DNA from 3 places in the Bordetella sp. FB-8 genome. Region 2 is predicted to be linked to each of the others. Evidence: predicted binding sites of a transcription regulator. Region 2 holds the regulator's gene; each other region holds the start of a gene.
What was found. The regulator LexA, encoded in region 2, represses DNA repair genes until DNA is damaged. The targets are predictions, from matches to a motif close to ACTGTATNNNNATACAGT.
Positions count from the first base shown of each region.

Region 1: a site for LexA is predicted at 1,780-1,797, ahead of imuA (translesion DNA synthesis-associated protein ImuA). Genes of this name have one in related genera too.
Region 3: a site for LexA is predicted at 2,351-2,368, ahead of H143_RS0117030 (PA0069 family radical SAM protein). Genes of this name have one in related genera too.

Region 1 is NZ_KB907784.1:4,068,065-4,072,231, forward strand. Features, by position in the region: gene H143_RS0119530 (VRR-NUC domain-containing protein) at 1-1,665, opposite strand, end outside; gene imuA (translesion DNA synthesis-associated protein ImuA) at 1,804-2,580, shown strand; gene H143_RS0119540 (DNA polymerase Y family protein) at 2,522-3,829, shown strand; gene H143_RS0119545 (error-prone DNA polymerase) at 3,826-4,167, shown strand, end outside.
Region 2 is NZ_KB907784.1:3,373,070-3,377,236, reverse strand. Features, by position in the region: gene lon (endopeptidase La) at 1-1,001, shown strand, start outside; gene H143_RS0116130 (carboxymuconolactone decarboxylase family protein) at 1,104-1,667, shown strand; gene H143_RS23290 (hypothetical protein) at 1,662-1,868, opposite strand; gene lexA (transcriptional repressor LexA) at 1,964-2,653, opposite strand; gene H143_RS0116120 (amino acid aminotransferase) at 2,945-4,150, opposite strand.
Region 3 is NZ_KB907784.1:3,567,877-3,572,043, reverse strand. Features, by position in the region: gene H143_RS0117040 (peroxiredoxin) at 1-362, shown strand, start outside; gene H143_RS0117035 (glucosyltransferase domain-containing protein) at 468-2,105, shown strand; gene H143_RS0117030 (PA0069 family radical SAM protein) at 2,375-3,562, shown strand; gene H143_RS20970 (hypothetical protein) at 3,625-3,969, shown strand.

The sequences.
Region 1 (4,167 bases), 690 kb from region 2:
AGTGATCTGCCCGGCCGGCTGCCTGCGCCACTGCACATGGCAGACGCGCACCGGAATGTCCTGCGCGGCGCAATACTGCAACCAGCGGATCTGGTTATCCTGCAGCTTGTCCCCCGGCGCCTTGACCTCCACCAGTTCGTAGCGGCGCTCGGCCGGCCAGAAGCGCACCAGGTCCGGGAACCCCGTGCGATTGGCCTGCACATTGCGCAGCAGCCGCGCGAAGAGCCGCTTCAGGTGCTCGGCGGGAATGCAGTCCAGCGCCAGCGCCAGTAGCGGCTCGGTCAGCACGCCCCAGAACACGAAGGGAGATTGCAGGCCCTGCTTGTCGGCAAAGCACTGGCGGATCGCCTCGCGCCAGCTGCCGTCGTCGAGCCGCGCCAGGCAGGCATCGAACAGCGGTGCGCGGCGCGCGGCGAAGTCCGGCGCGCCCAGATCGGCCGGTCCGCCCTGGAACGGGTGGAAGAAGGCGCCCGGCAGGGGCGCGAAGACAGCCTTCCAGCACAGCAGCCCGAACAGCGAGTTGATCAGTGCGTTCTCCACATAGAACACGGGCGCGGCTTCGCTGTGCCAGTGGTCGCGCAGCACGTACTCTACGGCCGAGGACTCGGCGGACGCATCCAGCTCCAGATCCATGCGCAGTTGCGCCACGGCGGGCGCCCGGCTCGCGCCGCGCGCGGCGGCGCCCAGCCCCAGGCCACGGCATAGGCGCGGCAGCATGCGCGCCACGCGCTGGGCTTCCTCGTCGCTTTCGGGATCGGCCTGGGCGGCTTGGGCCAGGGCCATGGCATCAGCCAGGCGCTGCATGTGTTCGTACACCCGGATGCGCCGGTGGCGCGCGCCAGGATAGGTGCTTTGCGCGTAGGCCTGTTCGGCGCGTGCCCAGTCTTGCGCGCGTTCGCAGGCCTGGCCTATGCGCAGCAGCACCTTGGCGCGGCGCTGCTCCAGCCAGGGATTGGCGCTTGTGCATCGGGCCGCGGACTGCAGCAGGACATCGATCTCTTGACCTTCATCGAGTGCGCGGCGGCAGGCGTGCAGGGCCAGGTAGCAGTCCACATCGGCGCGCGACCGGAAGGCGCGCGAGGTGGCCTCCAGGGGCACGGTTTCGTAGCGGAAAACGCCCAGATCGGCCAGCACGAACTCCGACCAGTCTTGGTGCAGGTTGCCGAAGAACATGAGCCGAAAGCGTTCGCACAGCTCGCCCACCATCACGCGCCAGGCGGCCCCGGGCGCCTGCGGATTCCAGGCGCCATAGGCCTGGGGCACCTGATGCAGAGGCTGCAGCGCCTGATGCATCAGGGCCTTGCGCTGGCCCGCATGGATCGGCGCGCCAGCAAACAGGCGCAGCAGTTCGGGCTTGGTGTGCAGCGCGAACAATTCTTGCAGATCCATGGGATGGCCGGCATCGAGCCAGCCCAGCGCGAGCAGCGGCGCAGCCGCGCCCGGGATATCCGCAATTTCCCCGTAAGCGAGCTTGCCCGCGAGGAACCAGGGTCCGCGCCGCATCAGCAAGCGCACCATCAGCGCCTGCGAGGGCCGAGGCAATTGCGCGAACTGCGCAAGGAATGCCTGTTCGGACCCATGCAGCAGATCGCCGTAGCGTTCGGCGATCCAGTCCAGCGCACGCTGGAAATTGTGCAGGTAGTAGTAACGGTGGGAAGGCAGCATCGTCCCTGGACAGCAAAGATCCATACACTGGTTTTTTATACAGCCATGATAGCGAATCAGGCCCAGGACGGCCACATCATCGCGCCGCGCGGGAATGGATGACGGTGGATATATACTGTATAAATAAACAGTATTGATATGAACACTGATCCCCTCCCCGCCAACCGCCTGCGCGCAGCGCCTGCCATCGCCCTGCCCGGCATCTGGCGCGGCAGCGAACTCGGCCGCCAGTCGGCGGCGGTGGTGCCCACCGGCTGGCCGCGCCTGGATCGCGAACTGCCTGGCGGCGGCTGGCCCAGCCAGTCACTCACCGAAGTGCTGGTATCCCAACCCGCGGCCATCGAATGGCGCCTGCTCAGTCCTGCGCTGCGCCAGGTCGTCGCGCGCGGCGGGCATATCGCCGCCGTCGCGCCACCGCACCCGCCCTATCTGCCCGGCCTGCGGCAGGCGGGCCTGGACGAACGCCGCTTCGTATGGATCGAGGCGCAGACGCCAGCCGAGCGCCTGTGGACGACCGAGCAGTTGATCAAGGCCCGCGCCTGCGGCGCCGTCATCGCCTGGCTGCCGCAGGCGCGGCCCGAGCAGATTCGGCGCCTGCAGGTCTGCGCGCAATCTTTCGAGGGCCTGGTGTTCCTGTGCCGCCCCGAAGCGGCCCGGCGTGATTCCTCCGCCGCGCCGCTGCGCGTGCATGCCGGCTTCGGCCTGGACTGGGAATTGCGGCTGCATATCCTCAAGCGCCGCGGCCCCATGATGGACGGGATGATCGCGCTCGCGTCGATGCCGGATGGCCTGGCCCGCGTCATCACGCCCCAGTTGCTGCGCCCCAGCCGGCTTTTTTCTCGCGAGGTGCCCGCCGATGCTGTGGGTGGCCCTGTCACTGCCCTGCGCGCCCGACGAGACGCCGCCATCCAGTGATGCGCTTCATGCACTGGCGACCTGGGCCCTGCAATTTACTCCCTGCGTCGCCATTGTCGATGAAGCCGTCGTCCTGGAAGTGGAGGCCAGCACGCGCCTGTTCGGCGGCCGCAGGGCGCTGCACGACCGCATCGCGGGCCAGATCCTCGATCTGGGGGTGGACGGCATCGCCTGGGCGCCCAACAGTCTGGCCGCGCTGGCCTGCGTGCGCACCAAAGTGCTCAATGGCGTACGGCAGCCGCTGCCGGAACTGCTGGACGCTTTGCCGATGCAGGTGCTGTCGGCCGTGGCGCCCCACCACCTCACCCTGGCCCAGCTGGGCTGCCGCACGCTGGGCGATGTGCGGCGCCTGCCGCGCGGCGGCATCAGCCGGCGCTTCGGCAAGGACCTGCTGGACGCGCTCGACCAGGCATACGGCCTGCGGCCCGAAGCGCATCGCTGGATCGCGCTGCCCGAAACCTTCCATGCACGGCTGGAGCTGATGGCACGCGTAGAGACTGCGCCCGCCATGCTGTCCGGCGCACGCCGCCTGCTGGTGCAGTTGTGCGGCTGGCTGGCCGCAAGGCATGCCGGCACCACCGCGTTCACGCTGCGCTGGACGCACGATACCGTGCGCCCGCGCGACACCTGCGATGGCGGCGAGCTGACAATCCGCACCGCGCAGCCGATGCGCGAGGCCGGGCATCTGTACCAACTGCTGGACGAGCATCTGGCCCACATCGCGCTGCAGGCGCCAGTAAGCGATCTGGCGCTGGAAGTGACGGACGTGTTGCCGCTGCAGGAGCGCAGTGCCTCGCTGCTGCCCGAGGCGAGAAGCGAAAGCGAGTCGCTGACCCGTGTGCTGGAGCGCATCGCCGCGCGCCTGGGGCCGCAGCGCGTGCGGCAGCCCGTGCTGCGCGAGGACCATCGCCTCGAATGGATGCAGCACTGGCAACCAGCGCCACAGCCCCCGTCCAGGCAGCCCCTTGCGCCGTACGAACTGCCGCAGCCGACCTTCGTCCTGCCCGAGCCGCAGCGGCTGGCGATGCGCGGGCACCGGCCGCTGTACCAGGGGCCGCTGATGCTGCTCACCGGCCCCCATCGCATCGAAGGAGGCTGGTGGCACCGCACCGAAGACGATGCATCCACGCACCATGTCGAGCGCGACTACTGGGTGGCGCTGAGCGAACGCGCGGGCGTGCTGTGGGTATTCCAGCAGCGCTTGGCCGGCGACGATGCCGCCTGGTATCTGCATGGATGGTTTGCATGAACGCGCCAACCCCCTCCCCCATCCCGGACTACGCCGAACTGCGGTGCCTGAGCAATTTCTCGTTCCTGCGCGGCGCGAGCCACCCGGAGGAACTCGTCGAACGCGCCTACAAGCTCGGCTACAGGGCGCTGGCCATCACCGACGAGTGCTCGATGGCCGGCGTCGTGCGGGCACACGTCGCGGCCAAGGAACACGGCCTGACGCTGCTGATCGGCAGCCAGTTCGAGGTCCAGGCCGAGGAGCCACTGGCGCCTTTCACGCTGGTCGCGATTGCCTGCAACGGCAATGGATACGGCAACCTCTGCCAATTCATCACCGGGCTGCGGCGCGCGTCCAGC
Region 2 (4,167 bases):
ACCGTATGGAAGTCATTCGCTTGTCGGGCTATACCGAAGACGAGAAGATCCATATTGCCCGCGATCATCTGCTGCCCAAGCTGATGCAAAATAACGGGCTGAAGGAAAACGAGATCGAGGTCGACGACAGCGCGCTGCGCGATATCGTGCGTTATTACACGCGCGAGGCCGGCGTGCGGGCGCTCGAGCGTGAAGTGGGCAAGATCTGTCGCAAAGTGGTCAAGAAGCTGCTGGTCGACAAGGACAAGCGGGGCGAGGCCGGGACCGAGTCGCTGTTGCTACCTGTCAAGGTCAATGGTGAGAACCTGAACGACTATCTGGGCGTGCGCCGCTATACCTTCGGCATGGCCGAGAAGGAAAATCAGGTCGGCCAGGTTACCGGTCTGGCCTGGACGGAAGTCGGTGGCGATCTGCTCACCATCGAAGTGGTGGACATGCCCGGCAAGGGCGCAATCCAGCGCACCGGTTCGCTGGGCGACGTCATGAAGGAGTCGGTGGAGGCCGCCCGTACGGTGGTGCGCTCGCGCGCGCGCCGGCTGGGTTTTGCCGACAGCGTGTTCGAGAAGCGCGACATGCACATCCACTTCCCGGAGGGCGCAACGCCCAAGGACGGTCCTTCGGCGGGTATCGCGATCACGACCGCCATGGTTTCGGCCTTGTCGCACATCCCAGTGCGCGCCGATGTCGCCATGACGGGCGAGATTACGCTTCGCGGTGAAGTGCTGCCCATCGGCGGCCTGAAGGAAAAACTTCTGGCGGCTCACCGCGGCGGCATCAAAACCGTGCTCATCCCGGAGGAGAACGTCAAGGACCTGACCGACATTCCCGACAACGTCAAGAATTCGCTGGAGATCGTGCCGGTGCGCTGGATCGACAGGGTTCTGGAACTGGCTCTGGAGCGCCTGCCCGAGCCCTTGGGCGAGGAAGAAGCGCCCAAGGAAGAGGCCGTCGTTGCCGCCTCGACCGCAGGGGCGGCCACCGATCCGGTAGTCAAGCACTAAGCAGGCATGCCGGGCCAAAACCCGGACCTGTCTCCCGCGAGCCGCGCCCCAAGTGTTGGACATGACTCCAGCGCTTGGGGTGTTTTTCATGACTGTGTCGATATGAATCAGGACAGACTTGCACCGATTCCACCCGCGCAATGGACGGATGCGCAGCGCGCCTGCGCCCAGGAAATCATCGATGGACCACGCGGGGCCTTGATATCGCCTTTCTTACCCATGCTGCGCAGCCCGGAGCTTACCGCGCACATGCAGCGGCTGGGGGAGTACCTGCGCTATCGCAGCGCCATCGGATTGCGCTTGTCGGAACTGGCCATTCTGGTGGTGGCCAGGCACTGGAACCAGCCGGTGGAGTGGGCCATTCATGCGCCGATTGCAGCTCGCGAAGGCATTGCCCAGCAGGCCATCGACGATATCGGACATGGCAGAGATCCGGCCGATCTGAAGTCGGATGAGCAGTTGGTCTATATGTTTAGCAAAACGCTACTGAACCGCCAGGATATCGACGATGCGTTATGGCAGGCTGCCATCGACACGCTGGGTGAACCGGGTGTAGTGGACTTGGTGGGTGTCAACGGCTATTACGCCAACCTGGCCATGCTGATGAACGCCGCGCGCACGCCCACACCGGCCGCTTTGGACCAGGCCGTACTGCCGTCGCTATAGCGGGCCGCACCAAAGGTGCCAACGCGCATGAGGCAAGGCATCTGCAAGATAGGTGCAGTTGGCCACACCTTCGGTGACGCCCTTGTCTGCACACCACATGGCAGGCATCTTACCCATCGGATTGACGGCGAGATATTCCGGGGGCTCATGGTGCCGCTTTAGGTCAGTACGACGGGGGCTTAGGGCGCACCGCCACTTCAAGTATCCTGCTCACGATATTGCCGCGCGACTGAGGATTGATATAGAACATCAGTTCACTCTGCATAGCCGTGCTCTTTTTAGTGTTGACAGCCCCCCTAGTGCAGTGGCTGGGTGCGGATCAGTCCCACGGCGATACCTTCCAGCGCGAAGTCTTGCCAAGGCTCGACCACGATGGGTTCGAAATCGGGATTTTCGGGGAGCAGTTCGATGCGCCCGCTCTTGCGCTGCAGTCGCTTGACCGTCACGTCGTCGTCGATGCGGGCGATGACGATCTGGCCGTTGCGCGCATCGGAGGCGCGCTTGACGGCCAGCAGGTCGCCTTCCAAGATGCCGGCATCGCGCATGCTCATGCCTTTTACCTTGAGCAAGTAGTCGGGTGTTTGCGCGAACAGGGCGGAATCGACGCCGATTTCGCGTTCGACATGTTCTGCAGCGAGGATGGGGCTACCCGCAGCCACACGCCCGACCAGAGGCAGCAGCAGGCGAGAGAGTGCGTCGGCCGACTCGGCGAGCAGCGTGCCAATAGGGCCGGGCATCGCGCCCTGGCGAGCCTGGGCGTCATGGGTTTCGCCGGCAAGCAGACGTATGCCACGCGAAGCGCCGGCGGTGAGTTCGATGGCGCCCTTGCGCGCCAGCGCCTTGAGATGATCCTCGGCCGCATTGGGGGATCGGAATCCCAATGCCTGGGCAATTTCGGCGCGGGTAGGCGGAAACCCGGTGCGCGCGACGGCGGCTCGGATCAGATCGAGGATTTCCTGCTGGCGCGCGGTGAGCTTGGTAGCCATGAAGCATCCTGACTGTATGGATATACAGCTATTTTGATGGGCGCCGCGCCAAAAATCAAGTGTGATGCCGCGGCTATGCGGGCGGCATGATGAAGCGCTGCTGCTCGGCTCCATAAGCGCGAACGGTGAGACGCCATTCCTATACGTGCTGGAAGTCGAGTCATGGCGCCATGGCGCTTTATCGCAGCCTGGGCTGAATCGGGCGGCGCGCAAGGGGCTCTTGAAGGCGCTCGAATGAAAAAAGCCGGCGCGGATCGATCCGCGCCGGCTTTCAAGGCCGGAAAGTTGCGTTCAGCTTCTGAGGACGGCCGCGATGGCCTTGGCCACCGTGCCGATGTTGCCGCTGTTGAGCGCGGCTACGCAGATTCGGCCGCTGGACACGGCATAGATGCCGTGCTGTTCGCGCAGGGTGTCGACCTGTGCTGCGGTCAAGCCCGTGTACGAGAACATGCCGCGCTGCTTGACGATGAAGCCAAAATCCTGCGAGGCGCCCGCAGCCTGGACCTTCTCGGCCAATTGCTGGCGCATCAGGCGGATGCGGCTGCGCATGCCGGCCAGTTCCTCTTCCCACATGGCAAAGAGTTCGGGCGTATTGAGCACACTGGAGACGATGGTGCCGCCGTGTGTGGGTGGATTGGAATAATTGGTTCGTATGACGCGCTTGAGCTGGCTCAGCACGCGGCCGGCCTCGTCCTTGTCGCCAGCCACCAGAGTCAGCGCACCCACGCGTTCACCGTACAGCGAGAACGACTTGGAGAACGAGGAACTAATCAGCATGGTGATGTCTTGCGCGGCGAAGATGCGCACGGCTTCGGCATCTTCGTACAGGCCGGCGCCGAAACCCTGGTAGGCAATGTCCAGGAAAGGTACCAGGTCGCGCGCCTTGACCACCTCGGCCACCTGCTTCCATTGGGCGGTGTCCAGGTCCACGCCGGTGGGGTTGTGACAACAGGCGTGCAGCACGACAACGGTCTTGGCCGGGGCAGCCTGCAGCGCGGCCAGCATGCCGGCGAAGTTCAGGCCCCGGGTGGCGGCATCGTAGTAGGCATAGGTTTCGACGGGAAAGCCGGCGCGCTCGAACAGGGCGCGGTGGTTTTCCCAACTAGGATCGCTAATCAGTACCTTGGAGCCGGGCAGGATCTGCTTGAGGAAATCGGCGCCAATCTTGAGTGCGCCGGTGCCACCCAGGGCCTGGGCGGTGAGCACCCGGCCGGCAGCGATCAGCGGCGAGTCGGCGCCCAACAATAGGGTCTGCGCCCCCTTGTTGTAGCCGGCAATGCCTTCGATGGGCAGGTAGCCGCGAGCGGCGGCGGCCTCGATGCGGGCCACTTCGGCCTTGCGTACCGCGGCCAGCAGGGGAATGCGGCCCTCATCGTCGTAGTACACGCCCACGCCCAGATTCACCTTATCGGTACGGGTGTCAGCGTTGAATTGCTCGTTCAGGCCGAGGATGGGGTCGCGGGGGGCTTGTTCGACGGATGCGAAGAGGGTGCTCATGGGCGTGTTTAGCGTCA
Region 3 (4,167 bases), 190 kb from region 2:
ACTTTCCCATCCTGGCCGACGAAGACCGCAAGGTTTCCGAACTCTACGACATGATCCACCCCAATGCCAGCGCCACGGCCACGGTGCGCTCGGTATTCATCGTCGACCCGGCCAAGAAGGTGCGGCTCATCATCACCTATCCGGCCAGCACAGGGCGCAATTTCAATGAGATCCTGCGCGTGATCGATTCGCTGCAGCTGACCGACAGCCACAGCGTGGCCACGCCGGTGAACTGGCAGGACGGCGACGACGTGATCATCGTGCCTTCGCTCAAGGACGAGGCCGTGCTCAAGGAAAAATTCCCCAAAGGCTACAAGGCCGTGCGGCCCTATCTGCGCATCACGCCGCAACCCAACAAGTGACCCCAGGCCGGCAATCGGCCGTAATTCGGGGCCGGGCGCACGAGCGTCCGGCCTTTTTGATTCGGGTATGCTCTTGCGCGAACCTAAAATGGCATGTAACCCGCAATGAATACTTCTCCAGCACAAAGCGCTACACAGAATCTGGACGTCCCGCGCTGGAACAGGCCAGTCTTCAAGGCCGCGCTGATTCTGAATGGCATCGTCGCCTATTGCATCCTGCATGCCGACCGCCTCTACGTGGACGACCTGGGCCGAGTGCATAGCGGCTACACGGGCTGGACGGGCGATGGCCGGCCGCTGACCACACTGGTCATGCAGTCGCTCAACATGGGCACACCCTTGACCGATCTGACGCCGCTGCCGCAGATCCTGGCCGTGCTGCTTCTTGCCTGGTGCGCCATGCTGGTCGCCCGCAAATTCGCGATCCGCGATGCCGCGACAGCGACACTGGTCGCCTTTCCGCTGGGCGCCAGCCCCTTCTTCCTGGAAAACTTGTCGTACAAATTCGACGTGCTGACCATGGTGCTGGCCCTGACCTTGGCCGTTGCGGCGGTCTGCGAGACGCCGTGGCGCGGACGCAGAATGGGGTGGGGCGCGCTCTGCCTGTTGGGCACGCTGTGCCTGTACCAGCCCGCGCTCAATGCCTTCCTGGTCTTGAGCGTGCTGGAGTTCCTCTACCTGATGTGGCGCGATGCCACGCCCGGCACGCTCGCGCGCCAGGTGCTGGGCCGTCTGGCCCAGGCGGTGGCGGCGATGATTCCTTACAAAATCATCGCCGATGTGATCCTGCGCAACCCTTATGCCAGCTACCACGCTGCCTTGCTGCGCCCCGGACAGTGGTCGGCCTTGTCCGACAATGTGCTGAGCTATTGGGAGCTGATACGCGAGGGCTTGAGCGAGACCGGCTCCTGGCCTTTGAGGGCGGCGCTGGCGCTGGGCCTGGTCATCGCCCTGATGTTCGGGCTGCGCTATGCGGCCCGCTCCTGGCGGTACTGTAGTCTGGCCGGACGCATTGGTCTCGTGGTGCTTGTTCCGATCATTCCGGTGGCGTTGACCCTCAGTGCCCTGGGGCCTCTGCTGTTTCTCAGCGAGGCCGTGATCGAGCCGCGCATCCTGGTGGGTATCGGGGCCTTGATCTCGGCCTGTCTGGTGCTGCTGTGCATATATTGGCGTGAAACCGTGCCTTGGGCTGGCCTGCGGCGCTACGGCCTGTGGACGCTTCTGGGGCTGCCGGCCTACAGCATGCTGCTCCTGGCAGCAGTCTACGGCTATGCCATGCAGGCGCAGAACAGCTATGAACACCGTATCAGCGCCAGCCTGGCTGATGACTTCGTCAACATCAACCAACGCTATGCGGCGCGCGGTGTCGACCTGGAGCACTATGTTTTGAACGGCACGGCCGGATATCCGCCGGTGCTCAACCTGACGATGAAAAAGTATCCCTTCCTGCGGCGCTTGGTCCCCATCTATCTGACCTCGGGCTGGGGGTGGGTGCGCGATCTGCTGGGCCAGTACCGCATGCGCGAGACCATGGACACGCTGCCGGGCAGCTTGAGCGACGCCGTCAGCCATCAATGCGACAACCCGCCTGTGCGCATTACCTCCAACTACAAGCTCTATGTGGTGGGTTCCATCGTGGTGGTGTCTTTCAATAATGCGGTGCAATGCACGTTCGATCAATTGCAGCAACCCGTGGCCCCTCTCAAGCACTTGGGCATCCCGAAGGGCAAGCTGCCGCAGTGACCGTGCGATGGTTCGCCCTGCGCGCTGCCGGCGCTGGTGGGAATAAGCTGATAACAGCAATGGCCAATACAGGTCAACGATTAATTTTTTGCCCTGTTGCTTTGTTGATAAATTGTTTAAAAACAATAGCTTGTAATATTTTTTGAAGGTTTTTTCATCAGGCGAAATCAAGAGTTCTCCAGGGGTCTTTTCTTGGAGTAAATTGGACTCGTCGATTTGAGGGCGATGGATTGCTTGCAAAAAGTACTGTTTTTTTATACAGTACTCGAATGGCAAACATCGATCGTTCCTCTTTCGCTGTTTCCGCCGGTTCTGGGTCCCCGGCTACCGCCCCCGCCGCTTTGCGCGGTCGGGGTGCGGTTACTAACGTGGGGCACCGCTACCAGTCGGATACCCGTGTCGAACCTCTCGAAAACGAGTGGGCGGTCGAGGCTGCCGACGACTGTGTCGGCGAGGAGGGCGACGCTGCGCCGGCTCCTCTGACGCAAGTGCGCCCCGAGCAGGTCCGCACGCTGCTCTCCCGTAACGATTCCCCCGATATTCCCTTCGAACTGGCCATCAACCCCTACCGGGGCTGCGAACACGGCTGCGCCTATTGCTACGCGCGCCCTACGCATGCCTATCTGGGGTACTCGCCCGGACTCGATTTCGAAACCAAGCTGACCGCCAAGGTCAACGCCGTCTCGGCGCTGCGCGCCGATCTGGCCAAGCGCAGTCATCGTGTCTCCCCCATCAATTTGGGTTCGGCTACCGACATCTACCAGCCCATCGAGCGGCAATGGCGCCTGACGCGCGGACTGCTCGAACTCATGCTCGAAACCCGCCACCCGGTCACCCTGGTCACCAAGAATGCCCTGGTCGAACGCGACCTTGATCTGCTCACCGCTCTTGCCGAGCGCAATCTGGTCATGGTCTACGTCAGTATCACCACGCTCGATGCGGACATGGCACGCACGCTCGAACCCCGGGCGTCGGCGCCCTGGCGCCGGCTGCAGGCCGTGCGCACCTTGACGGCCGCCGGCGTGCCGGTCGGGGTGCTGGCAGCGCCCATGATTCCCTTCATCAACGACGCCTTCCTCGAAGCCATACTGGCTGAGGCGGCCGGGGCAGGTGCCCGCTGGGGCAGCTACACCGTGATCCGGTTGCCCTGGGAAGTCCACGCGGTGTTCGAGCAGTGGCTGCGCACGCATTTCCCCGACCGTGCCGAACGCGTCCTGCACCGCATCGAGGACTTGCGCGGCGGCCGTCGCAACGATCCACGCTTCGGTACCCGTATGCGCGGCACTGGCCTTTGGGCAGACCTGTTGCGCCAGCGATTTTCGCTTGCAGCGCGCAAGCACGGCCTGAACCTCACCCCCCGGGCGCAGCTCGACTGCCAGCAGTTCGTTCCTCCTGTCACCCGCATTCTCAGTGTCCGCAGTACCCCGACGTCTCCCCAGTTGTCCCTGTTCGTTTAATCCGATCCAAGGCTAGGCGGGCATGATGCCCAGGCTGGCCGTTAGACCCCAGGAGTGCCACCATGAGCATCGCCGCTTCAGCTGTTCTTCCCTCGCTGCCGGTTTCGGGTTTGCGCCAGCCGGCATTCGGTGTGTCCGCCCCCGGCAAGTCCCGCTCGGGCCAGGCCCCGCTCCGGGAGCCTGCGGCGCAGGTCCCTGCGCGCAAATGGCCTTTTCCGCCCGAACCCCAGTCGACGGCAGCGCAGCCACCCGTTTTTCGGCCGGCGTCGTCGCTGGGCGACGTACGCAAGCTGTCCTCCAGCCAGATCGTGTCGCGCAAGGACATGCTGCTCGACGTGCTGATGGTTGTCGCCTGGGGCATCGCCATTCCCGCTCTCATGTGGCTGGGCGCGGTTGCGGGTTTTTGAGCAAATCCGGCTGCTCGGTCTCGGTGCTTGCGGCTTGACGCGCAGAGCGGTGCGGTTCAATCCGATGGGCAGCCTCGATACTTAGGCTTGCTGTGCTGTGCTGTGCTGTGCTGTGCCGGCCAAGGACTGTATTGGTGAAGAAAGGGCTAAGTGCTTTGCATATATAGGTTTTTTGGTATAGAATCTTGGGTTCGCTTC